3 regions of the Pseudidiomarina tainanensis genome follow, and region 3 is predicted to be linked to each of the others. Evidence: predicted binding sites of a transcription regulator. Region 3 holds the regulator's gene; each other region holds the start of a gene.
What was found. The regulator ArgR, encoded in region 3, controls arginine synthesis, uptake and breakdown. The targets are predictions, from matches to a motif close to ANTGAATANNTATTCANT.
Positions count from the first base shown of each region.

Region 1: a site for ArgR is predicted at 6,383-6,400, ahead of BM292_RS07145 (aspartate aminotransferase family protein). Genes of this name have one in related genera too.
Region 2: a site for ArgR is predicted at 6,779-6,796, ahead of argC (N-acetyl-gamma-glutamyl-phosphate reductase). Genes of this name have one in related genera too.

Region 1 covers NZ_FOYU01000002.1:45,089-55,727, reverse strand. Annotated here, with positions in the region: gene BM292_RS07180 (S9 family peptidase) at 1-1,242, opposite strand, end outside; gene prlC (oligopeptidase A) at 1,352-3,409, shown strand; gene BM292_RS07170 (DUF2970 domain-containing protein) at 3,387-3,608, opposite strand; gene BM292_RS07165 (hypothetical protein) at 3,615-3,917, opposite strand; gene rpe (ribulose-phosphate 3-epimerase) at 4,057-4,728, shown strand; gene trpS (tryptophan--tRNA ligase) at 4,747-5,751, shown strand; gene BM292_RS07150 (anthranilate synthase component II) at 5,755-6,342, shown strand; gene BM292_RS07145 (aspartate aminotransferase family protein) at 6,554-7,768, shown strand; gene astA (arginine N-succinyltransferase) at 7,787-8,815, shown strand; gene astD (succinylglutamate-semialdehyde dehydrogenase) at 8,815-10,284, shown strand; gene BM292_RS07130 (OsmC family protein) at 10,322-10,639, shown strand, end outside.
Region 2 covers NZ_FOYU01000002.1:268,017-278,655, reverse strand. Annotated here, with positions in the region: gene metL (bifunctional aspartate kinase/homoserine dehydrogenase II) at 1-300, opposite strand, end outside; gene metJ (met regulon transcriptional regulator MetJ) at 519-845, shown strand; gene argH (argininosuccinate lyase) at 909-2,750, opposite strand; gene BM292_RS08145 (argininosuccinate synthase) at 2,754-3,992, opposite strand; gene argF (ornithine carbamoyltransferase) at 3,989-4,903, opposite strand; gene argB (acetylglutamate kinase) at 4,947-5,714, opposite strand; gene argC (N-acetyl-gamma-glutamyl-phosphate reductase) at 5,711-6,730, opposite strand; gene rpmE (50S ribosomal protein L31) at 7,085-7,300, shown strand; gene BM292_RS08120 (malic enzyme-like NAD(P)-binding protein) at 7,569-8,813, shown strand; gene priA (primosomal protein N') at 8,977-10,639, shown strand, end outside.
Region 3 covers NZ_FOYU01000001.1:1,279,087-1,289,725, forward strand. Annotated here, with positions in the region: gene cgtA (Obg family GTPase CgtA) at 1-324, opposite strand, end outside; gene rpmA (50S ribosomal protein L27) at 473-730, opposite strand; gene rplU (50S ribosomal protein L21) at 749-1,060, opposite strand; gene ispB (octaprenyl diphosphate synthase) at 1,279-2,250, opposite strand; gene rrtA (rhombosortase) at 2,321-2,782, opposite strand; gene mdh (malate dehydrogenase) at 2,889-3,821, opposite strand; gene argR (transcriptional regulator ArgR) at 4,012-4,485, shown strand; gene BM292_RS06230 (Dyp-type peroxidase) at 4,601-5,512, opposite strand; gene BM292_RS06235 (DUF885 domain-containing protein) at 5,737-7,566, shown strand; gene BM292_RS06240 (S41 family peptidase) at 7,734-9,029, opposite strand; gene BM292_RS06245 (hypothetical protein) at 9,072-9,950, opposite strand; gene BM292_RS06250 (putative periplasmic lipoprotein) at 9,952-10,413, opposite strand; gene BM292_RS06255 (COG3014 family protein) at 10,434-10,639, opposite strand, start outside.

The sequences.
Region 1 (10,639 bases), on a different contig from region 3:
GTATACCCAGCCATCATTTTCGTTAATTTGCAAAACCTCGATGACATCCCAATTGCCGCGAGTAATTGTGCTGAGGCGCCCAGTATCGCGCTGTACTACGTAAATATGGCGAAATCCGCTGCGCTCACTCAACCAAGTAAATGATTTACCGTTGTCGATAAATTGCAAATCATCAACGTATTCTGCCCAACTCTCTGTGACTTCTTGCAATAATTCGCGGACTGCACCAGATTTTGCATCAGCTAAATAAGCAGTATTCACTGCTTGCGAGCGGGTCAGTTGCTGAATTAATAGCTGCGAGCTATTGCCAGCCCACTGCATGCGCACCAAATAGTTTTGACGTGGGTCGCCTGGTATTTTCATCCATTTTGTGTCGCCGCCGCTCGCCGGCATGACGCCAATTCGCATGGCGGCATTGGTTTCACCGACCTTCGGGTACGGAAATTGCTTCAGCGTTGGGTATAGCGCATCGGTGTTATTGATCATCGTAAACAGTGGAGTGCCTTCGGTATCCAATTGCCAATAGGCAATTGAGCGGCCATCAGGGCTCCAACGGAAACCATCGCGTAAGAAAAACTCTTCTTCGTTAACCCAATCGAAAGTACCGTTGACGATAGTGTCGTTACCGTCATCTGTCAGCTGCGTGATTTTCTGCGTACTTAGGTCTTCTACATAAATATTGTTTTTCATCACGTAAGCAACACGAGTTGCTTGCGGGTCAAACTTTGCAAATTGCAGTGTCGACGGCTCGGCATTGCCACCGAGTTGCTGTAAACGCTTGGTCGACAGATTATAAACCCAGTAATCACCTAAGGTATGGGTACGCCAAGAGCGCTTCGTGTTGGTGAAAATAAGTAATTTTTTACCATCTTCGGACCAACTGTAGTCGGCAACTTCAAGTGGTTCTTCAGTTGCACTTGGGCGCAGGTTTTCAGCTTCGACAAGTACGGTACGTTGCTGAGTTTCAGGATGGTATCTAACGAGGTCGTGGCCACCGTTTTCGGTGCTCTCTAGAACGGTATAACCGCTACCATTTGCCAACCAACGCGTTGGGCCGACGCCCCGCGCATTAAATTTGCCTTCGCCATACAGTTCGTCAAATTGAACAGCTTCAGAACCCTGTGCCGACGCAACTGTATCGGTGTTACTGCCACCGGGTAACGAACTACAGCCGCTGATCAGCAACGCTGCAGTCACTGCAGTGAAAGTTTGGCGTAGCCAATAGGAGGTATTTTGTGTCATTGTTATTCCCTGTTGTGAAGTGCAGCCCTTGATATTAGACCGAGCACCCATATCTCATCATTAGAAACGCGATAGTAAAATATTTACGCATTATTCAAGAGGAAGTTCCATGAGTCAAAACCCTTTGCTCGGTGATTACCATTTACCACCCTTCGAAGCGATTCAACCAGAGCATATTGTGCCGGCAATCGAGCAGCGTATTCGTGATTGTAAAACGACGATTGCTGAGGTTATCAACAAAGGTGATTTTACTTGGAACGGTCTTGTTGAGCCGCTCGAGCAAGTCGACGACTTACTGGAAAGAAGTTGGTCACCGGTTTCGCATTTAAATGCTGTGGTGAGCTCAAAGGAGCTGCGCGAAGCGCATGACCAATGTCTCCCATTACTGTCTGAGTATGGCACTTTTGTTGGCCAACACGAAGGTCTTTATCTAGCTTTTAAATGGTTAAAAGAAAGCGCGGAATTTAATCAACTGACTGAAGCACAGCGCAAAGTGATTACCGACACGCTGCGCGACTTCGAATTATCTGGCATCGCGTTGCCTGAAGATAAAAAGCAACGTTATGCAGAAATTCAAACGAAGTTATCAGAGCTGTCGTCGCAATTTAGCAATCATTTACTCGACGCAACCGACAGTTGGTACTACTTGGTGACCGACGAGAGTGAATTGGCCGGCTTACCGGAAAGTGCTATTGCTGCCGCACAGGCGGCTGCCGCCGAACACGACCAGCAAGGCTGGCGGTTTGGCTTGGATTTTCCGAGTTATTTGCCGGTAATGACCTATGCGGATAATTCTGAATTCAGACGCACGATGTATGAAGCGTTCACGACCCGAGCATCCGATCAAGGGCCGCAAGCAGGCGAATTTGATAACTCGCAAATTATGTCGGAGACGCTTGCTTTACGACATGAGCTAGCCGTGTTACTCGGCTTTAAAAACTATGCCGACTTGTCACTGGCAACGAAAATGGCGGAGTCAACGTCGCAAGTTGAACAATTTCTACAAGATTTAGCGCAACGTTCTTTGCCGCAAGCACGGGCTGATTATCAAGAAGTACTCGATTTTGCGCGTGATCATTACCAAGTCAATGAGCTCGAAGCGTGGGATGTTGCATATTACAGTGAGAAACTGAAACAACAGCGCTATGCCATTTCCGACGAGCAACTGCGCCCGTACTTTCCTGAAAACCAGGTTGTGAAGGGATTGTTTAGCGTTGTCCAAACCCTCTTTGGCATTCGCATTGAAGAACAAGATAATGTCGCTGCGTGGCACCCGAACGTCCGTTACTTTGTGATCACCGACAATAACGGTGATGTACGTGGTAGCTTCTTCTTAGATTTATATGCACGTTCAGGGAAGCGCGGTGGTGCGTGGATGGCCGAATGTGCGGTGCGACGGATCACGGCGAATCACACACTACAACTGCCGGTTGCTTATCTCACCTGTAACTTTAATAAACCAGTCGGTGATAAGCCGGCGCTGTTTACGCATGACGAAGTACTGACCTTGTTCCATGAATTTGGACATGGCCTGCATCACATGTTGACCAAAGTTGATGTTGCTGGAGTTTCAGGGATTAACGGTGTGGCATGGGACGCAGTAGAGCTTCCATCGCAGTTCTTAGAAAACTGGTGCTGGGAACCAGAGGCCTTAGCCATGATTTCTGGGCACTATGAAACCGGCGAACCGTTGCCTCAACAACTGCTCGACAACATGTTAGCGGCGCGCAACTTTCAGTCGGCGATGCAAATGGTCCGGCAATTAGAGTTTAGTTTGTTTGATTTACGCATTCATCGCGATTACGACCCAGCACAGGGTGATACCATTCAAGCCATCTTAGATTCAGTTCGTGATGAAGTTGCAGTGCGCAAGCCACCCGCTTATAACCGCTTCCAGCACAGTTTCGGGCATATTTTTGCTGGAGGCTATGCGGCTGGTTACTACAGTTACAAGTGGGCGGAAGTATTATCGGCAGACGCCTACTCACGTTTTGAAGACGAGGGTATTTTCAATCGTGAAACTGGACAAGATTTCTTGCGGGCAATTCTAGAGCGGGGTGGTTCGCGCGAAGCCATGGCGCTATTCAAAGAGTTTCGTGGCCGTGAACCTCAGGTTGATGCACTATTGCGCCACTCTGGCATCACTAGTCTGGAACAACCCAGCTAACGATCAGCACCAGCGTTAGCACAAACAAGATGACAAACACTGCACCGACCGCGACGTAAATCACTGGATTACCATGATTGAAATCGCGCTGTCGGTTGCGGTCAGATTGAACACCAAACAACGCTGCTAATACACTGATGATAATGTCTAGAAAAGAGGGCTTTTTTGCCGGCTCGGCATCTGTCTTCAGTAAAGACATAACCACTTAACCACTGATTGGATGATTGTAGTCGCGCTTGCTGGCTTCAGAGGAGCCAAACAGCAACTCGAATAAATCTAAGAAATGAAATTGTGTTGAACGGCTTTTCCCACTAAACCAGCTTCCCCAAGTCACACTTTGCTGATGTGCTTCACACACTTGTTGTGCATTAGGTTGCTCACTATTTTGCATGAGTGCTTGGCACTCTTCGAGCGTTTTGCTGTTTTGTGTATGCCACGCAGAAGCACCCACTGCGCTAGTAAGCACAATGCTTGTAGCCACTAAGACTGACATTGCTGACAGTTTCATGGGAACCTCCGGTTAATAAATGAGCTACTAAAATAGCAGGAAATAACGCAAACTGCCAAGCAAATTCCCGCATTTTTTTGACTGCTAAGCGCACTAACCTTTGGTACACTATGGCGAATTTTATACAGGTGAGGTGTTTATGCGTGACTTTCTAATTGCACCATCGATATTGTCAGCCGATTTTGCTCGACTCGGTGAAGAAGTTGAAAACGTTTTAGCGGCTGGCGCAGACGTTGTGCATTTTGATGTAATGGATAATCACTTTGTACCTAATTTGACCATCGGCCCGATGGTTTGCAAAGCGTTGCGCGATTACGGAATTACTGCACCAATTGACGTACATTTAATGGTGCAGCCGGTGGATCGTATGATTGATGACTTCGCTGCAGCTGGCGCGTCAATCATCACCTTTCATCCAGAAGCGTCAACGCACATCGACCGTTCATTGCAACAAATTAAGGCAGCGGGTTGCCAGGCTGGTTTAGTATTTAACCCAGCCACACCATTACATTATTTGGATTACGTTTTGGATAAAGTTGACGTCATCCTATTGATGTCAGTCAACCCAGGCTTCGGCGGTCAAGCATTTATTCCTGCAACGTTGGACAAGTTACGTCAAGCACGACAAATCATTGATGCAAGTGGTCGTGATATTCGTTTAGAAATCGATGGTGGCGTGAAAGTTGACAATATTGCCGAAATAGCCGCTGCTGGCGCTGATATGTTTGTGGCTGGGTCAGCGATTTTCAATCAACCCGATTATGCGCAAGTGATTGCGACTATGCGTCAACAACTTGCAACAGTAGTTTAAAAACGGAATCAACAGATTATGAGTAAACCCATTGTACTAAGCGGCTGTCAGCCATCAGGACAACTTTCAATTGGTAATTACATTGGCGCGTTGCGTCAATGGGTCAAGATGCAAGACACTCATGACTGTCGTTTTATGTTGGTTGATTTACACGCGATTACGGTTCGCCAAGAACCAGAAAAGTTGCGTGAAGCGACGTTAGATGGCTTAGCCTTGTACATGGCGTGTGGGCTGGATCCCGAGAAGAGCGTGATTTTTGTGCAGTCACATGTACCAGAACATGCGCAATTGGCTTGGGTATTAAATTGCTACACTCAAATGGGCGAATTGAATCGGATGACTCAGTTTAAAGATAAATCCGATCGCCACGCAAATAATATCAATGCTGGTTTGTTCACGTATCCAGCACTGATGGCGGCAGATATTTTGTTATACCAAGCCAATGAAGTGCCGGTGGGCAACGATCAAAAGCAGCATCTTGAGCTCGCTCGTGATGTCGCGACTCGCTTTAATAACATTTACGGTGACGTATTTACCATTCCTGACCCGTTTATTCCAGAGGTTGGTGCGCGCGTCATGAGCTTGCAAGATCCAACCAAAAAAATGTCGAAGTCGGATGAAAATGCAAATAACTTTATTGGCTTGTTAGAAGACCCGAAGAAGATTACTAAAAAGCTGAAACGTGCTGTCACCGATTCAGATGAGCAAGCACGTATTTATTTTGATACCGAAGAAAAGCCAGGTGTATCGAACTTGCTGTCAATCCTGTCGGCAGCAACAGGTCGTGCCATTGCGGATTTGGTGCCAGAGTACGAAGACAAAATGTACGGTCACTTGAAAGGTGATACCGCCGACGCCGTCGTGGCTATGCTCGAACCTATTCAGCAGAGCTACAACGAATTGCGCCATGATCGTGCATATCTCGATCAAGTGATGGCGAAAGGTGCTGAGGCTGCTAGTGCACATGCCGCAGAAACCTTGCGCAAGGTGTATGACGTGATTGGGTTTGTACCTCGGCCATAACTTATGCTGCTGATGATCGATAATTATGACTCGTTCACGCACAATGTTGTGCGCTACTTTCGCGAGTTGAACGCCACCGTCAAAGTTGTGCGTAACGATCAAATTAGCCTTGCAGAAATTCAGCAGTTACCGCTCAGCGGTATTGTGATATCGCCGGGGCCTTGCACCCCCAATGAAGCTGGCATTTCGCTGGCCGTGATTGAAAAGTTTGCGGGGCAAATCCCGCTACTTGGGGTGTGTTTGGGTCACCAAGCCATCGGACAAGTATTTGGCGCGCAAGTAGTGCGCGCTAGACAAGTCATGCATGGCAAAACCTCCGAACTTCATCATCATAACCTCGGCCTATTTCAAGGCTTACCATCGCCATTTAAAGTTGCCCGCTATCATTCCTTGGTTTTAGCCAATGAGCATCTACCTGAAGAACTTTTGGTCGACGCTTGGGTGACGAACTCCGCGGGTGAGCGAGAGATTATGGCAATTCGCCATGCTGATTTGCCGGTGTGGGGGGTTCAATACCATCCAGAAGCCATAGAGACGGAACATGGCCACGCGATTTTTCAGCGGTTTCTGGAATTTTGCCAGCCCACCTGAATAAAATTTAAGCAATAGATATTCAACGAAAATAGGTGCTTCTGCATACTTATGCAGTGCGCCTGCAAATCAAGCTAAGTTCCCTAAAACCCCCCACTTTTTGTATGCTTCAAGCACGACAGCGTTGCTTTTTTCTGCAATAATGTAGCCACTTTACGCGACCTCTTCAGAAGGTCAATTTGAACTAATTTGAACGGCATGAGGAATACTTATGACTACCACGAATAAAGTCGATCGCGCGCTTTTTGATGACGTAATGGTACCGAACTATAATCCGGCGAAAATGATTCCGGTAAAAGGTGAAGGTTCACGAGTTTGGGATCAAAAAGGTAAAGAGTACGTCGACTTCGCGGGCGGTATTGCCGTGAACTGTTTAGGTCATTGTCATCCTGCTATGGTCAAAGCTTTAACCGAGCAAGGCAACAAGCTTTGGCACCTCAGTAACGTATTCACCAATGAGCCGGCTATCCGATTAGCGAAAAAATTGACCGACGCGACATTTGCCGATCGTGTGTACTTCGCCAACTCCGGTGCAGAGGCAAACGAAGCTGCGCTGAAATTAGCACGTCGTTGGGCTTTGGATAAGTTTGGTGCTGAGAAAAATCAAATTATTGCCTTCAATAAAGGTTTCCACGGTCGTACTTTCTTCACCGTAACCGTTGGTGGTCAGCCAGCTTACTCTGATGGTTTTGGTCCAAAACCGGGTGCTGTTGAGCACGTTGATTACAACGATTTAGCGGCGCTTGAGAAGCTGATGTCAGAGCAGACTTGTGCGGTCATGATGGAACCACTGCAAGGTGAAGGCGGTGTGATTAGCCCAGACGTCGAATTCGTGAAGGGTGTACGCGAACTGTGTGATAAATACAACGCGCTGTTGGTTTTTGATGAAGTGCAAACTGGTTTTGGCCGCACTGGTAGCTTGTACGCATACCAACAACTTGGCGTGGCGCCAGACATTTTATCGACGGCAAAAGCGCTTGGTGGCGGTTTCCCTATCGGTGCAATGTTAACCACCAATGAAATTGCGCAACATTTAAAGCCAGGTACCCATGGTAGCACTTACGGTGGTAACCCACTGGCTTGTGCGGTTTCAGAAGCGGTATTTGATGTTGTAAACACCAGCGAAGTGCTTGAAGGCGTTAAAAAACGCGAACAATTGTTCAAAGATACACTGCATAAAATCAATGAAAAATACCATGTGTTTAAAGATATTCGTGGTAAAGGTTTGTTGCTTGGCGCTGAATTAACCGAGCAGTTTGAAGGTAAAGCGCGCGATTTCTTAAACGCTGCAGCAGATGAAGGTGCAATGGTATTGGTTGCTGGACCAAGCGTGATTCGCTTTACCCCGTCGTTAATCATTCCTGAGCAAGATATTGTGGAAGGTTTAGCGCGATTTGAACGAGCTGTAGCTAAGCTCGCTGGTTAACCAAAGCGGAGACACGCTATGTTAGTGGTGCGTCCGATTACGCCGCAGGATTATGCGGCGCTTTACACCTGCGCAGTTGAATCTGGGCATGGTTTCACCTCGCTACCGGTCGACGAGGCGTTATTGCGTCGTCGTATCGCTCGCGCGCAAGAAGCCTTTGCGCGTGAACAAGTGAGTGAGCCGGGTGAAGAAGGCTACCTATTTGTCATGGAAGATACGGACACCGGTGAGGTTGTTGGTTGCAGTGGTATCGAAGCGGCGGTAGGGCTTACCGACGCTTTTTATCATTACCATATCGGTAAGGTTGTTCATCATTCGAAAGAGCTCGATATCTACAATGCACTTGGAACGCTCACGCTGTGTAATGACTACACGGGCGTCAGCGAACTCTGTACGTTGTTTTTACGCGAACCCTTTCGCAAGAACATGAACGGCCGTGTCTTGTCGCGTTTCCGCATGTTGTTTATGGCTGAGTTTCGCAATCGCTTTAGCGATATTGCGATTGCCGAGATGCGCGGAGTCTCTGACGAGAACGGTGAATCACCATTTTGGGGTTGGTTACAACAAAACTTTTTCTCGATGGATTTCACCCAAGCCGATTATCTAACGGGCATTGGTGAGAAAACGTTTGTTTATGAATTGATGCCAAAACTACCTATTTATGTGCAGCTTTTGCCGCCGGAAGCGCAAGCAGTCATTGGCCAAGTGCATGACAATACGCGGCCTGCTTTGCGCATGTTGCAAAGTGAAGGTTTCCGCTGTCGCGGGTATATCGATATCTTTGATGCGGGACCAACGGTTGAGGCAGAAGTGTCAAATATCAAGAGCGTGAGAGAGAGTAAGCGCTTACCTGTAGTTATCGGAGAAGTGGCTAAAGATAAACCACGCTTCATTGTTTGTAATACCAAAGTTGCTGAGTTTCGTGCCATTCAAGCACAGCTGAGTGATGAGCACGATCACGTCATTATCGATGCCGAAGCGGCCGCTGCGCTGCGTGTACAAGACGGCGACTACGTTCGATTTGTCACATTGACAGGAGCAAACTAATGTCTGAACAGAATTTATTTATCAACGGCAATTGGGTTGCCGGAGAAGGCGAGTTGTTTAAATCAATTAATCCATCTCGCGATGAAGTTATTTGGGAAGCGAAAGCCGCGACTGACGAACAGGTTGATGCTGCAGTCATGGCAGCACGAGCTGCGTTTGTTGAGTGGGCGGATAAAAGTTTCGAAGAGCGTCTTGCAATCTGTAAACGTTTTGCTGAACTTCTCGAAGAAAATAAGCAAAAATTCGCTCATATTATTGCTGAAGAAACCGGTAAGCCGGTTTGGGAAACGCTAACCGAAGTTGCTGCAATGATTGGTAAAGTCGCTATTTCTGAGCGGGCTTATCATGAACGCACGGGCACGGTAGAAAATGCGATGCCAGGTGCAAAAGCATTTGTACGTCATAAACCGCATGGTGTTGTTGCCGTATATGGGCCATATAATTTCCCGGGTCACTTACCAAATGGTCACATTGTGCCGTCGTTGTTGGCGGGTAATACGGTAATATTTAAACCAAGTGAGATGACACCTAAAGTGGCTGAGTTCACAGTAAAAATGTGGGAAAAAGCTGGGTTACCAAATGGTGTTTTGAACTTAGTTCAAGGTTTGGTTGATACTGGTAAAGCGCTGTCAGCTCATCCTCAAATCGATGGCCTTTTCTTCACTGGCTCATCAAATACTGGGCACGTGCTTCATAAATTATTTGCAGGGCGTCCTGATAAGATCTTAGCGCTAGAAATGGGCGGTAATAACCCGCTCATCGTGAAAGATGTCGCAGATATCGACGCTGCGGTGCATGATATTGTGCAATCAGCATTTGTTACCTCAGGTCAGCGTTGCACCTGTGCACGTCGCTTATTTATTGAGAAAAGTGCGCAAGGCGATGCGATTTTGAAGCGTCTAATTGAAGTGACTGAAAATATTCAGGTTGGTGATTACGAAGCCGATCCGCAGCCATTCATGGGTGCAATGATTTCAGCGAAAGCCGCTTCGGATATGGTCAAAGCGCAGAACGATTTGATTGACGCGGGCGCCAAAGTACTGTTGAAAATGTTGCAAAAAGACCACAATCTTGGTTTCGTCACCCCAGGTATTCTGGACGTGACCAATGTCACAGAAATGCCGGATATTGAGCATTTCGGACCGCTATTGAAGATATATCGTTACACTGATCTAGATGCAGCGATTGCAGAAGCGAACAATACGAAGTACGGCCTTTCTGCTGGTATTTTGTGTGATAGTGAAGATACCTATCGTTATTTCTTCAAGCGTATTCGCGCAGGTATCGTGAATTGGAACAAGCCAATTACTGGCGCAAGTAGCGCTGCACCGTTTGGCGGCATTGGTGCGAGTGGTAACCATCGCGCTAGCGCCTATTATGCGGCTGACTATTGTGCTTACCCAGTAGCTTCGGTAGAAGCTGAGCATGTAAGCTTGCCAGAGAAGCTTGCACCTGGCCTTAAATTCTAATAGACACAACGAAAAGGAGTTATCGATGGCAGCGACCATGCATGCAACAGTGAATTGGCGTGACGGTTTAGTATTCGAGGCGAAGTCAGGCTCGGGTCATACGGTGGCAATGGATGGCAATAAAGCCGAAGCCGCAAGCCCAATGGAGTTGGTGTTAATGGCTGCTGGTGGATGCTCCTCAGTTGACGTGGTGAGTATTTTAGAAAAGGCACGTCAGCAGGTTACTGGTGTGCAGTGCGAAGTGAAGGGTGAGCGTGCCGATGCAGTGCCTGCTGTGTTTACCCACGTTCACCTGCACTTTATTATCACCGGTACTGACGTTGCTGAAAAGCATGTTGAACGTGCGGTTGCTTTA
Region 2 (10,639 bases), on a different contig from region 3:
ATCACCGTTGAGTAACTCAGTGATCAGGCCCTGCTGGTATTTTTCGAGCTGCTTGAGTAGCACTTCGGCAACGCCTAAGTCATCTGCCTTGGCATCAATAATGGCGAGAATGCGGTTGGTTGTATCACCGGCAGCCGACACCACGACCAAATCGCTGGCGCCTGCATATTCGGTGACAATGCGCGCCACACGACGGTAACAATAAGCATCAGCTAAGCTGCTGCCACCAAACTTATGAACCTGAACCGTATCGGCTACAGCTTGTATTTGCTCTGGGGTAACCTGAACCTCAACCGTCATGATGCGTGTGCGTTCTCCTGTAAGAAAGCCTGTGAGAAAAGAAAATAAAAATTCGATTATACGGTGCTGTGGTGCACCAATAAAGCGTCATTACGCAAGGTTAGCACAAAAAGACGTATAGACAGCTATGCGTATAAAGTTGACTGTGCCAATTTCGCCAGTACAATTCAACACATTGTGCAGGGTCTTTTAGTCACACATTGAACACGAGGTGCAGTATGGAATGGGACGGCGATTATATTTACCCGTATGTTGAGCACGGGAAAAAAAGCGAACACGTGAAAAAAATCACCGTGTCAATTCCTACACGCGTCTTAAAAGTGCTCACCGACGAACGCACCCGTCGTCAGGTTAAAAACTTACGTCACGCAACGAACAGCGAGTTATTGTGCGAAGCGTTTTTACATGCGTTTACCGGCCAACCACTACCAACTGATGATGACTTGCGCAAAGACAACCCGAACAAAATTCCACAAGCGGTGCGCGAAGAATTACAACGCCGCGGACTGCCTATTCCCGAAGATATCAGCGACAACGTCGAATAAGATTCAGCAAATAAAAAAGCTGCAGCTAATTTGGTCTGCAGCTTCTTCTTTGACACCAAAAAATTACAGTAAGTATTCCAGCGCCGTTTCATCGCAATTATGTTTACGCGGACACAGCTCACAGTCTTTCATCACTTTCTCCGGTAGCTTTTCTTTCAGTGTTAGACGGAAATTCAATTTGCCGAAAAACTCTGGAACGCGAGTCAGCACAATTGTACGAGTAATGCCAAGTTCACGCGCTTTCCATAATGAAAAGGCGACCAGCTCTGCGCCAAGTCCTTTGCCTTGTGCGCTTGGGAATAATCCAAGACTGCGAATTTCAGCTAAACCGGTGCTGTAAACATACAGCGCGGCACAGCCAACCACTTCATCGTCAATTTCTGCCACTGCAAAACTCTGAATCGCTTGCAGAACATCGGCTTTATCGCGCGGTAAGTTCTCGCCTTGATCAGCCCAGTAGGCAATCAGCTCGCAAATTTTATCGACATCACTCAAACGCGCTTGGCGTACGTGCTTACTCGCCGCTTCGGCTGCGTGTAACCAATCTTGCGCATGCTTAATGGCTACCTTCACGGCGCTTGGTGCGGTGCCGCCCATTGCTTTGCGCTGTTGCAATCCGTATGCGAGATCTAAAATGGCATACACGTCATCTTCGACCAGCTCACACACCTGCTGGAAATCAGCCAAAGCGAGCTGCTCAAGCGCAACGCCCTGTTGTTGTGCTAGCACGACTAATTCACCAGTAAGGTGGTGCGCATCTCGAAACGGCACACCTTTGCTGACCAAATAATCGGCAAGCTCGGTTGCATTGCTGTATCCCAGGGCAGCTTGCAGCGCTGCATGTTCTTTATTCACTGTTAACTCGGGAATCGCAAAGGCCAACATCTGCAGACATTGCAAGTAACTGTGAAGGGCATCAAATAAGCCTTCTTTATCTTCCTGCATGTCTTTGTTGTACGCCAGTGGCAGACCTTTTAGGGTAATTTGCATGGCATGTTGATGACCCATGACCCGCCCAGTTTTACCCCGCAACAGCTCAAATAAATCTGGGTTTTTCTTCTGTGGCATCAGCGACGAACCACTACTGATTTTATCGCTCATGCTGAAGCAACCCGACTCACCCGAACAGTAAAAAATAACGTCTTCGGCTAACCGCGATAAGTGAATCATGCCGGTGCTGGCGGCGTTCAATAAATCCAGAACGAAGTCACGATCGGACACACCATCGAGGCTGTTTTCACAGGCATAGCGGAACCCTAATTCATGCGCGAGGGCCTCGCGATCAATCGCGGCAGTTGTACCCGCTAAGGCACCACTGCCCAGAGGGCTCACATCCAGTCGACGGATAGTTTCGCGTAACCGGCTGACATCACGCTGCAGCATACTCACATATGCCATTGCCCAATGCCCAGCCACAATCGGTTGAGCCCGTTGCAGGTGGGTATAACCCGGTAACATGGCATCGTGATAGGTTTCGGCAAAGCGCAATAAGTTTTCAATCGCCGCTAAGTTGGCTGTCACCAAATGTTGCGCAAATTGCTTACAGAACAAGCGCAGATCGGTGGCAACCAAGTCATTGCGGCTACGACCGGTGTGGAGCTTTTTTGCGGTCGCACCAATTTGTTCAATCAGCTGGGCTTCAACCCAGCTGTGAATATCTTCGGCATCCGTTTGTAACGGCAGCTCGGGTTGCTTTGCGATTTGCTTCGCTAGACTATCGAGCGCCTGTTGCAGCTGCTGATTTTCGTCACCGGAAATGAGCTTGGCCTGTTTCAGCGCATTTGCCCAAGCTTTTGATGCTTGCAGATCAAACGGCGCCAACACGTAATCAAACCGCAATGAGTCGTTAAATTGTTTGAATTCAGCGGCGCTGGGCTCGCTGAACCGTCCACCCCATAAACTCATGGTTTACTCCTTGCTGGCCGCAGTCGTGTCATCGCCCGCGTGCTGATGTAAAGCGCGAATACGGCTCGCCAGGCTATATAAACGAATAAAACCTTCAGCATGCTTTTGATTATAGACTTCATCTTCATCAAAGGTCGCAAACGCATTCGAATACAGGCTATTTGGCGAACGCTTCTGGGTCACCGTGACTTGGCCCTTATAGAGTTTCACCACAATATCACCGCTCAATGGCTCAGCGATCTTCGTCGCGGCAGCCAACATCACATCTTTAAGCGGTGTGAACCAACGGCCGTCATACATCAGTTGGGCAAACTCATTCCCTAAGCGAATGCGATAATCTTGCGTGGTGCGATCCAACACGAGACTTTCTAAACCTTGTAGCGCGGCATACAACACTTCGCCTGCTGGCGTTTCGTAACAGCCACGTGACTTCATCCCAACCAACCGGTTTTCAACCATATCCAACCGGCCGACACCGTGAGCACCAGCAATTTGATTCAAATGTAAAATCGCATCCACCGGGGTATACGCTTGCCCGTCAATATGCGTCAGTTCGCCCTGGTGGAATGACAACTGCAAATACTGAGGTTTATCCGGTGCTTGTTCAGGCGCAACCGTCCAAGTCCAAACTTGTTCAGATGGCTCGTTCCACGGGTCTTCCAGCTCGCCACCTTCGGTTGAAATATGCCAAAGGTTGGCGTCGCGGCTATAAATTTTAGTGGCCGATGCACTACATGGAATATTGCGCTCTGCCAGATAAGCCAATAATTGTGGACGTGAACGCATGGTCCACTCGCGCCATGGGGCAATCACCTTCAACTCCGGCGCTAATGCTGCAAAGGCGGATTCAAAGCGAACTTGGTCGTTGCCCTTACCGGTACAACCGTGGGCGACAGCATCTGCACCGACTTTACGAGCAACTTCCACCTGCGCCTCGGCAATAATAGGCCGTGCTAATGCAGTACCCAGTAAGTATTGGCCTTCATAGATTGCACCGGTTTTTAAGGTCGGATAAATCACTTGCTCGGCAAATTTGTCTTTCAAATCGACGATGTAACAACTGCTGGCGCCCGAAGCGATGGCTTTCGCCTCAACGCCTTCGAGTTCTTCGTCACCCTGACCGACGTCTGCCACAAAGGCGACTACTTCACAGTCATAATTTTCCTTCAACCACGGCACAATGGCGGATGTGTCCAAGCCACCCGAGTAAGCGAGAACGACTTTATTGACTGACTTACTCATGCGTGAGCTCCTTCAAATAATTTAACTAAAATGGCGTTTTGCGCGTGTAAACGGTTTTCAGCTTGCTTGAGTACCAAGCTTTGCGGGCTATCAATCACTTCCGCAGTGACTTCGCGGCCGCGATACGCTGGTAGGCAATGCATAAAATACTTCGCGCCAAGGCGCTTCATCAAATCGCTGTTCACTTGGTATGGTGCGAAGTCATGCATCACCGCATTGTTATCGCGGTTTTGCCCCATCGAGAACCAAGTGTCGGTATAAATAGCATCGGTTGGTTGCAGTTGTGTTAAATCGTGCAGCACGGTAATGGAACCACCGGTTTGTGCTGCTTGTTGCTGGGCTACCGCAGTTAACTCAGCATCGGGCGCATAGCCTTCTGGCGTCACCACCTGCATATGCATACCCGTGCGCGCAGCACCGGCCATCAGCGCTTGGCAAACATTGTTGCCATCGCCAATGTAGGTGAGGTGCACATGGCTTAAGTCACCCAGTTGTTCCTGCAAAGTCAGCAAGTCGGCGAGCGCTTGGCATGGATGACAGGTATCACTCAGTGCATTCACAACCGGTTTATCGGACGCCGTCGCCAGATCATTTAGTGTATTTTGCGAGTAAACCCGCGCCACAATAGCATCATGCCAAAGCGCCAAGTTGGCACCGACATCCGTGGCTGGTTCACGCTCGCCAATTAAATTCTGCGCATCGAGATAAATACTATGGCCACCTAAACGGTGAATACCTGCGGCAAAGCTAGCGCGCGTACGCAACGATGGCTTCTCGAACAACAGTGCAATACTTTTGCCCTGCAAATAAGTTGACCAAGCCGTTGGGCGCTGTTTGATGGTTTGCGCCAACTGTAATAAATCAGTGGTTTGCTGCGGGCTTAATGCCGGCATTTCTAATAAATCATTCATGGATGTTGTTACCTACAACTAAAAATCAAAAATTGCGTGGCAATTAAAGACGGATGCGGGTTCCGGCTGCTTCACCCCTTGCCAATCGGGTGAGCGCTTTGGCGTCTTGCCAGCCGGCCACCGCGATACTTCGTCGCGAGGCACGTGCCGCTTGCACGGCTGCGTTGAGTTTGACCAACATGCCGTCGCGCACGGTGTCGTCAGCAATGAGGGCATCCGCTTCGTCAGCGAGGATGGTTTCGATGAGATCACCGTTCTTGTCCAAAATGCCGGGCACGTCGGTGAGTAGAATTAAATCTGCATGCATCAATTGAGCAACGGCAGCAGCGGCTAAGTCAGCATTCACATTTAAACGCTCACCGCTGTCACTGGCGCCAATTGAGCTCAAAATCGGTAAAAAGTTTTGATCGAGTAACACTTGCAAGAGCTTGGCATCGTTCGGTTTTGGAATGCCAACAGCGCCGCGATTGGCGTCAATGTCACAAGCAATACTGTGACCTGCAGCCAGAGTTAAACCAACCGCATTCAATTGATGTTGTTGGGCAAGCGCGACCAGTTGGGTGTTCACGTCACCGGCCAAAACACCAGCCACAATGGGCATCTGTACTGCTGGAGTAATCCGCTGGCCATCCACTTTTAAACTGGTGTGGCCAAGTTGCAACAGCAACGCTTCAACTTGATCGCCACCGCCATGCACTAAAATTAAAGGGCGCAACAACGCTAGTTGCTGAACCGTCTTCAGTAACCGTTCTAAATTGCTGGCGCTTTGTAATACCCGCCCGCCGAGCTTTATAACGAGAGGCGATGTCATACGACGCCTCCGCGTTGTTGTAGTCCGAGTGCTGGCGCAAAATCAAAATACTGATTGGCCAACTGCACCGCTTGGGCAGCTGCGCCTTTCAACAAATTATCGATAGCGGCACAGATAATCAGATGATTCTGATGCACGACGGCGTGAATGTCGCAAAAAGCTGTGCCGACAACATTTTTAATTGCCGGTGGTTGCTGGCATAGCCGAACGAGCGGTTCTGCGGCATAGGCCTGCTGATAGGCCTTATCGACAGTTGCTTGCGAAACACCTGACTTAAGGGGGGCATAAATTGTCGCTAATATCCCGCGTTTGAAATTGCCCAAATGCGGCACAAAAATAACGTCCCGACCGATCGCTTGGGCAATTTCTGGCTGGTGGCGATGTGTTGCAACGCCATACGCGGCTAAGCTCACTTCACAAAAACTCGTATGGCCTGCAGCTTTGCGGCCAGCTCCAGAAACACCACTCACAGCGTTAACCATTGGCACGCCATCAATAAGTGACATCACTGGTTTTAACGCCAAGCTGGAAACAGTTGGATAACAGCCTGGCACCGCAATGAGTTGCTCGGTGCCAATCAGCGTCGTCCACTCGGCTAAGCCATAAGGGATCTCAGTGGGTAAGTCATCGGGCCGTGCGAAACCATAAGCCTGAAAGTGTGCTGATGAGTCACGAAGCCGAAATGCACCTGACAAATCAAATACCACTAACCCAGCGTTGATCAACGCTGGTGCAATTGCCGCACTGGCCTCATGCGGTAGCGCTAAAAAAACCACTCGAACTTGCTGCGCCAGCTGACTCAGCAAATCCGAGTGCCAAGGTTGCAGAATAACATCGAGCTGTCCCGCTAATTGGGGATACAAACTAGCAATTGGCTCTGCATCTTCACGTGCGCTGGAAGAAAAAGCATATTCAAGCGAGAAATGTGGATGGTTATGCAACAGCGACACGAGCTCAACGCCGCTATAGCCGCTCGCTCCAAAAACCGCGCATGGGATTGATTTAACGTGCTCCACCAAACAAACTCACTTGCTCTAATAAGACCCAAAAGATGAATAAATAATAATGCATAAAAATGCACAAAACAAGAATAAAAATACAAAAACCGTTATTCGTTATTCGTACACTTCGCTGTTCGTGCGCGCTTCGCGCTGTTCGGAAAAACATTACGAATAGTGAGGCGTAGCCGAACGGACGAACAGCGAAGCGTACGAATAACGAGTAACGCTCTTGATCTTGTGGGGCTTGGCGCTTATAATTCGCGCCCTAATTTGTCGCGTTGATTAATAAATCAGCGCTTTTTTGAAACAGTAATTTGCGTGGTGCTCGACTTCGGGTCGGGTGGCGATGCAGCCTAACGAGGTAACCCCATGAAACAAGGTATTCACCCAGAATATTCAGAGCTGAAAGTATCATGCTCTTGCGGTCACTCTTTTGTGACTCACTCAACGAAAGGCGGCGAGCTACACTTGGACGTATGTTCAGAGTGTCACCCGTTCTACACTGGTAAGCAGCGTATTATGGACACTGGCGGTCGTATCGAGAAATTCAACAAGCGTTTCAACATGTTGGGTGGCAAGAAGTAATCCAGTTTTGGACATTTCTGCACGATATTTTAGAAAAGGCGCCAGAAGGCGCCTTTTTTATTTTCCGCTTCGGCGCAATGCCGCGCTACCATTGAAAAAAACGATGGTGTCAATTTAAACAACTCTAAATTCTTCTTCGTCTGTGAAGGTTACCATTTGCTTATAGTAAATTGAGCATCAGGTAAGATGTGTTGTTGCATTGATTCACTCTACAATGGCACTATTCACAGTCGTTATTTTCTTTATTTCGAATCAGGTACACGTACTTATGAGCGATTTCCGCAAACAAGCTTTGGATTATCATGCCTACCCAACGCCAGGGAAAATCAGCATTGAGCTGACCAAGCCAGCCGAAACCAGCAAGGATTTAGCGTTGGCGTATAGTCCGGGGGTCGCTGAACCGGTGCGCGCAATTGCGGAAAATCCAGATGATGTATACAAGTACACGGCTAAAGGCAACATGGTCGCAGTGATTTCTAACGGTACCGCTATCTTAGGCCTCGGAAATTTAGGCCCCATGGCATCGAAGCCAGTGATGGAAGGCAAGGCATTGTTGTTCAAACGTTTTGCCGGCCTCGATTCTATTGATATCGAAGTGACGCATCGTACCACGCAAGATTTTATCAACACGGTAGCCAATATCGCCGACAGTTTTGGTGGCGTAAACTTAGAAGATATCAAAGCACCAGAATGTTTCGAAATAGAGCAAGCGTTGATTGAACGCTGCGAAGTGCCTATTTTCCATGATGATCAGCACGGCACAGCTATCGTAACAGCAGCCGGCTTACTCAATGCTTTAGAAATTCAAGGAAAAGACTTACGCAAAGCGCAAATCGTTTGTTTAGGTGCTGGCGCAGCAGCAATCGCCTGCATGGAATTGCTCATTAAGTGCGGTGCTCAACGTGAGCACATCTATATGCTCGATTCCAAAGGCGTGATTCATACGCGCCGTGAAGACTTGAATGAATACAAGGCACTGTTTGCGAATAACACGGACAAACGCACGCTTGAAGAAGTTATTACCGAAGCGGATGTGTTCGTTGGCGTATCAGGGCCGAATCTATTGTCACCAGATGCACTAAAATTGATGGCTGAAAAGCCAATTGTGTTTGCGTGTTCTAACCCAGACCCTGAAATTAAGCCGGAGCTTGCTTTGGCTGTGCGCGATGACCTCATTATGGCGACGGGACGCTCTGATTATCCGAACCAAGTCAATAACGTGCTGTGCTTCCCGTTTATTTTCCGGGGTGCTCTTGATGTACGCGCCAAGGCCATCAACGATGAGATGAAACTCGCCGCTGTTGAAGCCATCCGCCAGCTTGCCAAAGAGCCGGTACCAGAGTCGGTATTAAAAGCCGCCGGCATCGATAAACTCGAGTTTGGCGTCGATTACATTATTCCGAAACCACTGGATCCGCGTTTGCGCACCCGAGTATCGAAAGCGGTGGCTGAAGCTGCAGTGGCGTCCGGAGCCGCCCGCATCGAGCTCCCAAAGAATTACATGACTGAATAAACCCGTTATTCGTGCGCTTCGCTGTTCGTACGCTTCGCTGTTCGTGCGCGCTTCGCGCTGTTCGGAAAAACATTACGAATAGTGAGGCGTAGCCGAACGGACGAACAGCGAAGCGCACGAAAAACGATTAACGCTCTGCGCTTTTCAAGTTACACTTTGCGGTATGACGACAATAATCCAAACCGCGCTACCGGTACCCCTACCACGCCTATTCGATTACGACTGCGAGCAACTGCCCGCTGTCGGCGTGCGTGTGCGCGTGCCCTTTGGTAACCGCGAGTTGGTTGGCGTATGTCTGGGACAGGCATTAGCGCCAGATGATAGTTTTCAGCGCAAAGCGGTGCTTGAGGTTATTGATGACGAGCCACTGTGGCCGCAACCAGTGTGGCGTTTGTTGGAGTGGGCGGCGGATTATTATCATCACCCGCTTGGTGATGTCATTCAAAATGCGATGCCAGTATTGTTGCGTCAGGGAGAGCGGGCGAGTTACCAGGCAACGACGCGCTATCAAGTGACCGAGCAAGGTGCGCAACAATCACCGAATGACTTGAAACGTGCATTACAGCAGCAACGTTTACTGGCTGCACTGCAGCAAAAGCCGCTACTCAGCCGCGATATTCGCATGCAAGAATTTTCGCCTTCTGCGCTTAAAGCGTTGCAAGAAAAAGGTTGGGTTGAAGCTGTTGAGCATATACCAGCGCCAGTACAGTCGTGGTCACTGAAAATAGCCGCAGAGCCGCTACAATTGAACCCCGAACAAGCGCTTGCGGTAGCGGCAATTGGTGCGGCCAAAAAACAACAGACTTATTTGCTCGAAGGGGTCACTGGCAGCGGTAAAACTGAAGTGTATTTGCAGGCAATGGCGGATGTCTTACGTCGCGGTCAGCAAGTACTGATGTTGGTACCCGAAATCGGCTTGACGCCACAAACCCTGAAGCGTTTCCAACAGCGCTTTGATGTGCCGATTGTCATGCTGCATTCAGCGTTGACCGACAGAGAGCGCCTTGACGCTTGGCTCGACGCTCGCGCCGGCAGTGCCGCAATTATTATTGGTACGCGCTCAGCGATTTTCACGCCGTGCAAAGCACTCGGCATGATTATCGTTGATGAGGAGCACGATGGCTCATTAAAGCAGCAAGATGGTTTTCGTTATCATGCCCGTGATATCGCGGTCATGCGCGGCCATGAAGAGCAGGTGCCGGTGATTCTTGGTTCGGCGACACCATCGTTTGAAACGCTCAATAATGCTTTGAATAAGCGTTATGCGCACCTGCAGTTAAGTAGGCGAGCTGGCCAAGCCAAACCGGCACGGCATGTGGTGATGGATATCAAAAACTTGCCATTGAAGGCCGGCTTGTCGCAGCCACTACTGAGTTTAATGCGGGAACATCTCGAAGCTGGCCAGCAAGTCTTATTATTTTTGAACCGTCGCGGGTTTGCGCCCGCGCTACTTTGTCACGAGTGTGGCTGGCTGGCGCAATGCCGTCGCTGTGATGCTTATTACACGGTACATCAAGGTAGTCGACAGTTGCAGTGTCACCATTGTGGCGCGCAGCAACCCATACCTAAACAGTGTCATGACTGTGGTTCAACGCAGCTGATTGGCCGAGGCGTGGGAACCGAGCAACTCGAACAGTTGCTACAAGAGCAATTTCCGGATTATCCGGTGTTGCGTATCGATCGCGACAGCACGCGTAAAAAAGGTAGCTTGCAACAGCATTTGCAAGACGCGCATGACAACAAGTACCCCATCTTAGTCGGCACGCAAATGCTTGCCAAAGGACACCACTTCCCAGACGTTACTCTGGCTGCTTTATTGGATGTTG
Region 3 (10,639 bases):
TAAATCGCCCAGCACTTCGCCGGTTTCTTGATCGGTCGCGCGGGTACCTACTGGTACTTTTAAGACTAAATCTGCACCGCGTTTACCGGTACAGTTTTTGCCGTGACCGTTTTCACCACGCTGGGCACGGTGGAAACGCTCAAAGCGGTAATCGATCAGCGTATTTAGGTTTTCATCGGCTTCTAGATAAACGTCGCCGCCATCGCCACCGTCACCGCCATCGGGACCGCCCTTGGGGATATATTTTTCACGTCGAAAGCTAACAACGCCGTTACCGCCGTCGCCTGCTTCTACGCGAATTTCGACTTCATCTACAAACTTCATGATTTTACCTATCTGCTTACATGAAAAAACCCCGCCACTCCGGACGGGGTTTCAATACTTCATTGTTAGCCGTATTTGAGACTTAGCGTAGCTGTGGCGAGATTCACCGTCGCTGCGCCACGTCCCGGCGTAGAACGCCGGGCTACGATTATTCAGTTACGATGCTAACGTATTTGCGGTTCTTAGGACCTTTCTCCGCAAAAGAAACTTTGCCGTCCGCCAATGCGAACAAAGTGTGGTCACGGCCGATACCGACGTTGTCACCAGCGTGGAATTTAGTACCACGTTGACGAACGATGATGCTACCAGCTAAAACTGACTCACCACCGAAGCGCTTAACACCCAGACGTTTACTTTCTGAGTCACGACCGTTACGAGTTGAACCTGCGGCTTTTTTGTGTGCCATGTGTCGTTACTCCTTCAATTAACCTTTAATACCAGTGATTTTCACTTCGGTGAACCACTGACGATGACCTTGACGTTTCATGTGGTGCTTACGACGACGGAACTTGATGATGTTCACTTTGTCTGCACGACCATGGTTTACTACTTCCGCCTTAACAGAGCCACCAGAAACAAAAGGTGCGCCGATTTTCACGTCGTCACCGTTCGACAGCATTAATACTTGGTCGAACTCAACCACATCACCAGTGGCTGCTTCCAGCTTTTCCAGGCGGACGATTTGGCCTTCAGTTACACGGTGTTGCTTACCGCCACTTTGGAATACTGCGTACATGTTTTTCTCCGATTTTCCCCGAGGGGGCTTATTTGAATTAAATTCAGGGCGCGAATTATATGCCCCTACGGGGCGAAATGCAACTACGATATTAGCTATTGGATATTAGATATTAGAAAAGCAAGAACGATATTAGCTGTTAGATATTAGATAAAACACAAATACCCGATACATCAGCTCTAATATCTAATATCTAATAGCTAATATCGCTTTTGTTTTTAAGCGATGCGATCGACGGCGATGGCTGCTAGTGCATGCAGCGCCTCGCGATACGGCGACTCCGGCAAATGCGCCAACTGTTGCTGTGCCAATTCTGCTTCTTTTAGCGCACGGTTACGTGTGTATTCAAGTGCGCCGGTACGTTGCATCGCTGTCAGCACTTGTTGCAATTGATCGCGACCGTCACCTTGTTCAATCGCAAAACGAATCATTGCGGCTTCATCATCATTGCCATGCCACATGGCGTACAACAACGGTAATGTTGGCTTACCTTCAGCGAGGTCATCGCCAGCTTGTTTGCCCATCGTTTCGCTATCCGCGGTGTAATCCAATAGATCGTCTACTAACTGAAACGCGGTACCTAGGTGGCGACCATAGGCAGCTAATGCTTCTTCGACTTGCTGTGGTTGCTCAGCTAACACGGCGCCAAGTTGTGTGGCTGCTTCAAAGAGCTTGCCAGTTTTGCCGTAGATTACATCAAAGTAGCTTGCTTCGGTGGTGTCTGGGTCGTTGCAGTTCATTAACTGCAACACTTCGCCTTCGGAAATGATATTGGTCGCATCGGCGAGAATCTTCATCACCTTCATGGAATTCAACGTCACCATCAGCTGAAATGCGCGGGTATAGAGAAAGTCACCAACCAACACACTCGCTTCGTTACCGAACACGGCATTCGCGGTTTCTTTGCCGCGGCGCAATTCTGATGCATCGACAACATCATCGTGTAATAGTGTAGCCGTGTGGATAAATTCAATGATTGTAGCGAGGGTTAAATGCCCTTGCCCTTCGTAATTTACGGCACGTGCAGCGGTCACGGCAAGTAGCGGGCGCAAGCGTTTGCCACCACTATTGACAATATACAGACCCAATTGATTGATAAGAGCGACATCCGACTGCAGTTCAGCACCAATCAGCTGGTTCACTCCGGTCATGTCGGCGGCCATCAAGGCGTTGATTTCTGATAACTTCATAGCTTCAGTGTGACTGTTAAATTAAGCCAAAGATTGTACACGAAATTAGCGAATGAACACAGTCGATTAGCTACTTGGTATTGCGCTTCAACGCAAGTTTTTCGGCAAAAACTAGACTAACTGCGCCTATCGCCCCGCCGACATGTGCAAATACAGCAATTGCATCGCCTGTTTCTGGTTGATCCCAGTCCATCAAGATTTTTATTACTAAGGCGGCGAACACGACACCGCCAATCCAGTTGCGGTTGAGTGTATCTTTGAGCGCCGCGTAAGCGAACACCCCATAAAGAGTGCCGGAGAAACCAGCGTAGACTTCGTACGTGGGAGCCCCGAAGAGTTCGATAATACTGCTGGAAAGCAAAATTGGGACAATAACGATCCAGTTATGCGGTGTTTTTAGTTGCTCTGGGAATAGTAACCAAGCTATCCAAACACCGGCGATGTTGAACCATAAGTGCGGTGCATCGTGATGCATGAATTGACTGGTTATAAGTTGCCACCAAGCACCATCCATCACGCGCGGATAGCGCATTAATAAATCGTCGTGCCAAGGTGTGAGAAAATAAAAGCAACAAAAAAGCAGAGCACTTATCACGATGGGTGGTAAGACGCTCTGCTTAGGCATTGTGAAGCTGTTCTTATTTAACGAAATCTAAGCCGATTTGAATGTCGTTTTTCAGACCATCCAACATGTCAGCTTTCGCTTTTTCTTCGTAAGCACTGAGTTCGCCATACGACAGAATTTCTTCAACACCATTCGCGCCAAGGCGAACTGGGTGAGCGAAAAACAAAGCATCTTTGCCATCAGTTTCAACGTAGGTGCATTCAACAACGCTGTTGTCGCCTTGCAACGCTTTAACCAACGATAGACAGAAACGCGCTGCTGCTTGACCCATTGATAAGGTCGCTGAGCCGCCGCCAGCTTTCGCTTCAACAACTTCAGTACCAGCGTTTTGGATGCGCTTGGTTAAGGCTTCGATTTGCTCATCAGTGAAGCTCAGGCCAGTTTGTGACAACAATGGCAAAATAGTCGTGCCGCTGTGACCACCGATAACTGGAACGGTTACTTCAGCTGGGTTTTTGCCGTGAATTTCAGCAACAAAAGTTTCTGCACGAATCACGTCAAGTGTGGTCACACCGAACAATTTGTTCTTGTTGTATACGCCTTTTTTCTCAAGAACTTTCTTCGCGATAGCAACAGTTGTGTTGACTGGGTTCGTGATAATACCAACACAGGCATTCGGGCAGTTGTCAGCAATTGCTTCAACCAAGTTAGCAACGATACCAGCGTTGATGTTAAATAAGTCTGAACGATCCATACCTGGCTTACGTGGTACACCGGCTGGAATCAATACGATATCGCTACCAACTAATGCTGATGCTAAATCGTCTTTGCCGTAGCCTTTTACAGACACCGCGGTTGGAATGTGGCTGAGATCAACAGCAACACCAGGAACAACAGGCGCTACGTCATACAACGCTAGCTCAGAACCAACCGGTAATTGGGTTTTCAAAAGTAATGATAGTGCTTGGCCGATACCGCCAGCTGCACCTAAAACTGCAACTTTCATCTCAGACTCCATCCAGTTATGTGGGGAAATTTTAGGCCGAAAACTTTACTCTTTTTACGCCCAAATTACAACCAAGGGCGCTGTTATGCGCGCTCTGAAATCCTTGCGTAACTCTTGCTTAAGTCTGCCGCACGTATATGATGGACGATTATTTTGAGAATTATTTTGCACGAAGAATTGAGCGATTAACATGCCAACTAAAAAAACAGAAGACATGATTGAAGCCTTCAAGGCGCTATTAAAAGAAGAGCGATATGGTTCGCAAGGTGAAATAGTCGACGCCTTGAAGGAATTGGGTTTCGCAAACATTAGTCAATCGAAAGTGTCGCGTATGTTGAGCAAATATGGTGCCGTTCGTACGCGCAATGCACGACAAGAAATGGTCTACTGTTTACCCGCCGAACTTGGTATTCCAAGCACCCGTGCGCCATTAACCCAGCTTGTTTTAGATATACAGCATAATGATGTGATGGTGATTATTCGCACCACACCAGGCGCAGCTCAATTGATTGCTCGCTTGCTTGATTCGGTTGGCAAAAAAGAAGGCGTGTTGGGTACCATTGCGGGCGATGACACGATTTTCATTGCACCGCTGAAGGTGTCGGAGATTGATTTCACGCTACAAAACGTGAAAAAGCTATTTGAACAACAGCAAGAGCGTTGATCGTTATTCGTGCGCTGCGCTGTTCGTCCGTTCGGCTACGCCTCACTGTTCGTTGCGTTGTCGAACAGCGCGAAGCGCGGACGAACAGTGAACGAAGTGAACGTACGAATAACGATTAACGGTTTTTAAGGAACTCGATGGAGGGGGCGAAATAGGCTGCGTTAGCCGTCGCCTCAATGTAATCCAGTAACGGATCATACTCACCCTGCTCGTCCGCAACATATCGATTGCGCAACCATTGCACCACATGTTTTGGCTTACCGGTAAAGTACATCGCCAACTGGCCTTGCTCGCGTAAATTTCCCCACGGCATGTTTTGTCGCAGTAACTCTAATGGCTGATCGTTGGCATCAATTAAGCGCGCTTTTTGCGTGTGGGTGACCATGCTTAAAACCGCTTCGCTAATCCGTTCGCCGGTTACTTTTTTACGCCCCATCACATGCTCTTGAATTTCCGTGCTTAATTGCTCCCAGCGGCGCAAATCATAGCGGAACTTTTGCGTAAAGACATAGCTGCCACCTTTGAAAATAGCATCATCGGCAACCACAGATACTTCGCGTCGACGCATGCCTCGTGGATTGTCAGGCGAGTCAATAAAGCCCAGTAAATCGCGGCCATCCATAAAGCGGAAGGTATTATTTTGTTCGACTAATTCGACATCGTGACCGAGCCACTCCATGAGTGTGCGTGCTGCTTGAAAATTCACATCAAATCGATCAGAGCGAATGCAAAGCAATAAATCAGCTGACTCTCGCGGTGTTTGTCTATCGCCGTCACTCAAATCCGGAAAACTAGCAAGCTGTAGCGGACGCACGTCTGGATAAAGTACATCCCAATAATCACTGCCAATGGCGATAAAGCCGTTGAGCATCGACTCTGAAAAACGTACATCGAGGTCATCGATGAGCTGTGGCACCCGCGCTAATTTACGGCGCATATAATCGGCATCATCGGTCATAACATTCAATAAAAGCGTTATGCCGTGTAGATTGGGTTCTGCATAAATGCCGGTTTGCGCGTTATTCATAGATTCCTCATTGGCCACAATTTAGCGCGGTTCCTCGCCGAAATTAACGCATCAATCGCAATGCTCTTGTGGTAAAGGTTTGGTTGTGCCATAGATTGGTTTTAATTGATAAATGATTTTTACCATAAATTGACACGTTTGTTGATGCTTGTTGATATAAAAGTCTAGCAAATTCATGTCATATTAAAACGTTATAACTCATTGAGCCAACTGCCGGAGATATCATGCGTTCAGATTTAACCGTTGTGTCACGCAAAAAACCACTGTTTCAAGCGACCTTATTAGCAACCTCACTCACTTTTTTACTCGGCGGTTGTGCCGCGACACAAGAACCGAAACCTGATATCGCAACGAAACAAGTTGTTGAAAGTGCAGATAGCCGTTATCAAACGCTGGCCAATGATATTTATGAAAAGCTACAAGCGCAGAATCCATGGCAAAGCGATGCGCTGCCGGATATGTCGGCGGAGTTATTAAAGCAGCGAGCTGATTCACAAAAAGTGTGGCTTGCGCAACTTGAACAAATTGATGTCGAGGCCTTATCTCGCCAAAACCAAATTAACCATCGCATGCTGACCTATCGATTGAAAAACGATATTGATGGTTACACCTACAAAGAACATTACATGCCGTTGAATGCTGAAGGCGGTTTTCATAGTAACTTAGGCTTTATGGTGCGTAATGCTAGCTTCCGTAGTTTCGAAGATTATCAAAATTATCTGCAGCGTCTGCGCTCTATCCCACGCTACATGGCGCAGCAAACTGATTGGCTGAAAGCGGCATTAGAAGAAGGCTACACGCAACCGAAGGCAGCGATGCAAGGCTTTGAAGAAAGCATTGCCGCTTACATTGTGCAAACACCTCAAGACAGCCTATTTTATCAACCGTTTCAGGCTAGCAAGCCAATATTCGTCAACGTCGATCAGTGGCAAGAATTACAACAACAAGCGGCACAAATCATTGATGGTCTCGTGCTTCCTGCTTATCAAGACTACTTTGATTTTATGGTGATGGAGTATCTGCCGAATAGTCGCGAAAGCGTTGGTGCAAGCGAGTTACCAAATGGTCGCGAGTACTACCAAAACCGTATTAAACACTACACCACGTTAGATTTAACGCCTGAAGAAATTCATCAGCGCGGTCTCGACGAGGTGAAACGGATACGCAATGAAATGGCGGTCGTGATTGAAAAAACCGGTTTTAAAGGGAGCTTCGAGGAGTTCACGGATTTCTTACGAACTGACCCACAATTTTATCCGAAAACCGCCGATGAATTATTGAAAGAAGCATCGTTTATTGCCAAAAAAGCCGATGGCGAATTACCGAAGTTCTTTAAACTGCTACCGCGTCAGCCATACGGTGTCGCCCCGGTACCTGCAGAGATTGCGCCAAAATACACAACGGGCCGCTATGCCGGCAGTAATCGAAGTGATCGCGCAGGCTTTTATTGGGTGAATACCTATGCGTTAGATCGCCGCCCGCTCTATCAATTAGAGGCTTTAACCTTGCACGAGGCGGTGCCAGGTCACCACTTACAAGGCGCGTTAGCGCGAGAAATGGACGATCTTCCTGACTATCGTCGCTACACCTATATCTCGGCCTTCGGTGAAGGTTGGGGTTTGTACTCTGAGTGGCTCGGTAAAGAAATGGGCTTTTATCAAGACCCGTACAGTGACTTTGGCCGTCTGAGCTACGAGATGTGGCGTGCCGCGCGATTAGTGGTCGATACTGGCATGCACGCCATGGGTTGGACGCGCGAGGAAGCAATGGAGTTTATGGCTTCGAATACCGCTTTAAGTTTGCACAACGTCAAAACTGAGATTGACCGCTATATCACGTGGCCAGGTCAAGCGTTGTCGTACAAGCTCGGTGAAATGTTAATTCGTCAGTTACGTACCGAAGCCGAAGCGGCACTGGGTGCAGATTTCGACCTACGTGAATTTCACCATGTGGTACTTCGCAACGGCAGCGTCCCTCTCGACATTCTCGAACAAGAAATCCGCAACTGGATAGATGAAACCGTAGCCCGGCGTTCCACGCCGGGTGGCGCGTAGCGCCGTGATTGCATGGGGATAATTCGGTGTTGATGCGCCGGGTGACGCGTAGCGCCGTGATTGCATGGGGATCATTCGGTGTTGATGCGCCGGGTGGCGCATAGCGCCGTGATTGCATGGGGATAATTCGGTGTTGATGCGCCGGGTAGCGCGTAGCGCTGTGATTGCTACTTCGCCGGAAACAGCACTTCCGGAGGGAGCGGTTCGTCAGGGGTAAGGCCGACCCCTTCAGGTAGCGTAGTGCCGCGGCCATCCACCACTTCTTGCGGCGCGTACATTGATAAACCAACCACCCAACCATTGGGTAAGTTTTTCACAGTTGTCGGGGCGAATGCGCCCCGCGAATTCTGCCCGCGCAACACAAAACCACGAAGCCGTAATGCCTGTGCAAGATGTTCGGCTGCACTTGCCGTGACTTCGGTCATCAAAACAGTGCCACGTTGATGAAGTTCGCTTAAGTCAGGCGTGCGCTGCTCATAAACCGCCTGTTGCCGTATTATCGTTAACGGCTCATCGCGACTAACCAAACTATTCGCAAGCTGACTTGCCAGCAGCAAACTGCCACCTTCATTAAAACGCAAATCAATTAGGAGCTTTGGTTTTAAGCCCGTCGCCTGTGCGGTTAAGCGTAGATCGTCTTCAATGTCACGCAGGGCGCGCTGCAAACAGCGTTGTCCTGCCTCGCTATAGGCCGCATCGGCTGCGTATAAATGCAAACGCTGCACACCGATATAATATTCGCCGGACGCTAGTAACCCCCACCACAGCCCTTCGTTGCAACTTTGACTGAGTCGACTATTACGCAAATCTCGCAATAGCTTTTGCCGGGAATGCTCACGCTGGGATTCGCCGACGGCGAAATCACTGACGCGGTGATAACGTTGAATATCGTTTGCCAGCGCAAAGGCGTGTTCATCGCCACTGTCTTCCAAAACCTCACTGACAACCTGAAATAGAGCTAATTTTCGATCCAAACTGGGCATCGATGTCGCTTTATCAAGCAGGCTTGCCTCGTAACGCCAGCGTAATAGGTCTGCTTGTGAGAGGCCATGTTGAAATTGCGCCAGTATTTCGGCAACCGTATCGACGACTGCAACCGCACTGGCATCTGGTGGTGTATCACAATGACGTGGTAAAAACGGCTCACGCGTAAACATCACCGGCAGCCCATCCGACAACCGTTGCAGTACCAACGTGCGCTCACCAGCACCAATCCATGTGTGTTGGCCTGGGTTTTGTGAACTGGAAAATACTCGAGGAAGTAAGCCTGCATCAGCCGCCCAACACTGGCTTGGTGTCCACTGATAACGCGTGACAATTGCATCATCAACAACGAGGTAGCTTTGGTAATGGCTGGACCAATACACGCCGTCATTGAGGGTCAGTGATGGTGGCGGCGTTGAGCTACTGCATGCGGCAAGTAGCCCAATTAATCCGCAGAGAATCCATTTGAATGCGCTCAAAGCACAGTGACTCCTGAGTTTGCTGTGCTTTAGAGCGTAGCGCTACAAATAGCGGTCGTAAAGCATTTGTAGTGTTGCTTGTGCTGCGAGCTGGCCTTGCTCTGCCCATAACTCAAGCTCTTCCTCAATGACTTCATAACCACCCGGTTGAGCTGTCACGCCGGCAACTTGGCGCGGACGTTGCAAATTATAGCCGCCTGCGCCAGCGCGATATTCCATCAAACCTTGTGGAATTGGAATACGATCATCGGCTAACAAGGTGGCATCTTCCAGAGACGTCATCGTGATTTGATAACCAATCGGTTCAAAATTAAGCTTGGTTTCGCGATAAGGCATGACTTCTAGAAGTAGGTTTGTGTGCTTACGCAGCATGTCCATTTCAAGACGTTGATTATCATCTTGTGGATTTCGTTTCGAATCCGCACGAATTTCAGAATCCAATAAGCGCATCGCGACGGCACGATTGACCAAACGCACGCCGTATTGCATCAGGGTACTCTGATAGCCGCGTTGATATTCGTCCCATTGTGCTGCAGTGAGCATCGTTGAACGGCGCGGATTTGCATAGCTGCGTTGTTCGACTCCCACTTGCACACTTTGTGATTCCGGAACGAATGTCCCCTCAGTGCCCGTTGCTTGAGCATTGACACTCACGCGGCGCTGCATGTGCCAATCCGACACCATATCACTGAAAGGCTCCCCCACTAACATCACTAACTTGGGTCGGCCTGCTTTATCGTAAGCCGCCTTAAACGTAGCTTGATCAACATTGAGCAAGCTAACTTGTTGTTCTGCGGTGCGCGCACGATCAAAATAGCTGTCATTCAGCATGGGTTGTGCGGGCGCATCTTGCGCATTGGCAAAGCTGCTACCCAATAAGGTGGCAGCCGCACACAAAGTATAAATATGCACGGCTTTCATATTATCGACCTTCTCTAAGTTCTACCAAGAAATACTCGGCACGATCATTCAATGAGGTTTCTTTATAAATCGCTGTACCATTAGCTGGCACATAGACCCGTCGCCACATCGATTCGTCCATCAGTGGTGCTTGGTTTGCATCAAAAAACAACGCTTTGCCTTCAATCTGCAAATCGTAATCTGTACGGTTGCGGATCATCGTCCAAACTTCGAGTTGTCCCGTCGCTGTGTTACTGATGCCGCTACGATCAAGCGTCACTTTTACTGTATCGCGAACACGTTCACCCAAAAAAGATTTGGTGATATCGGTACGGTTTAAGTTGTGATCAATAAACACAATAGTGTTCATTTCATTGGTGGTTGTGCGCTGTACTGGATGTGCGCCACTATAACCATTTTGAGTGCTACCACAGCCGGCTAACGTGAGTGCGATACCTGCTGCAATCAATAACTTACGTTTCATTGTTGGGTTCCTTATTGTTCTTATCGGGCCCGTGAACTGTGCCAAACGATATGATTACCCTGCGGATCTTGATAGTGTCGAAACACACCAGATTGCAAGGCGACTGGATTGCCATCGATATCGGTATAACTGGCCTGCCATTGCGAGACATCGGCAATGTTGGCGCGCATCGTCGAGGTATGCACCGCGTCAGGTAAACGTGACCAATAGCGAATATCAGCACGCG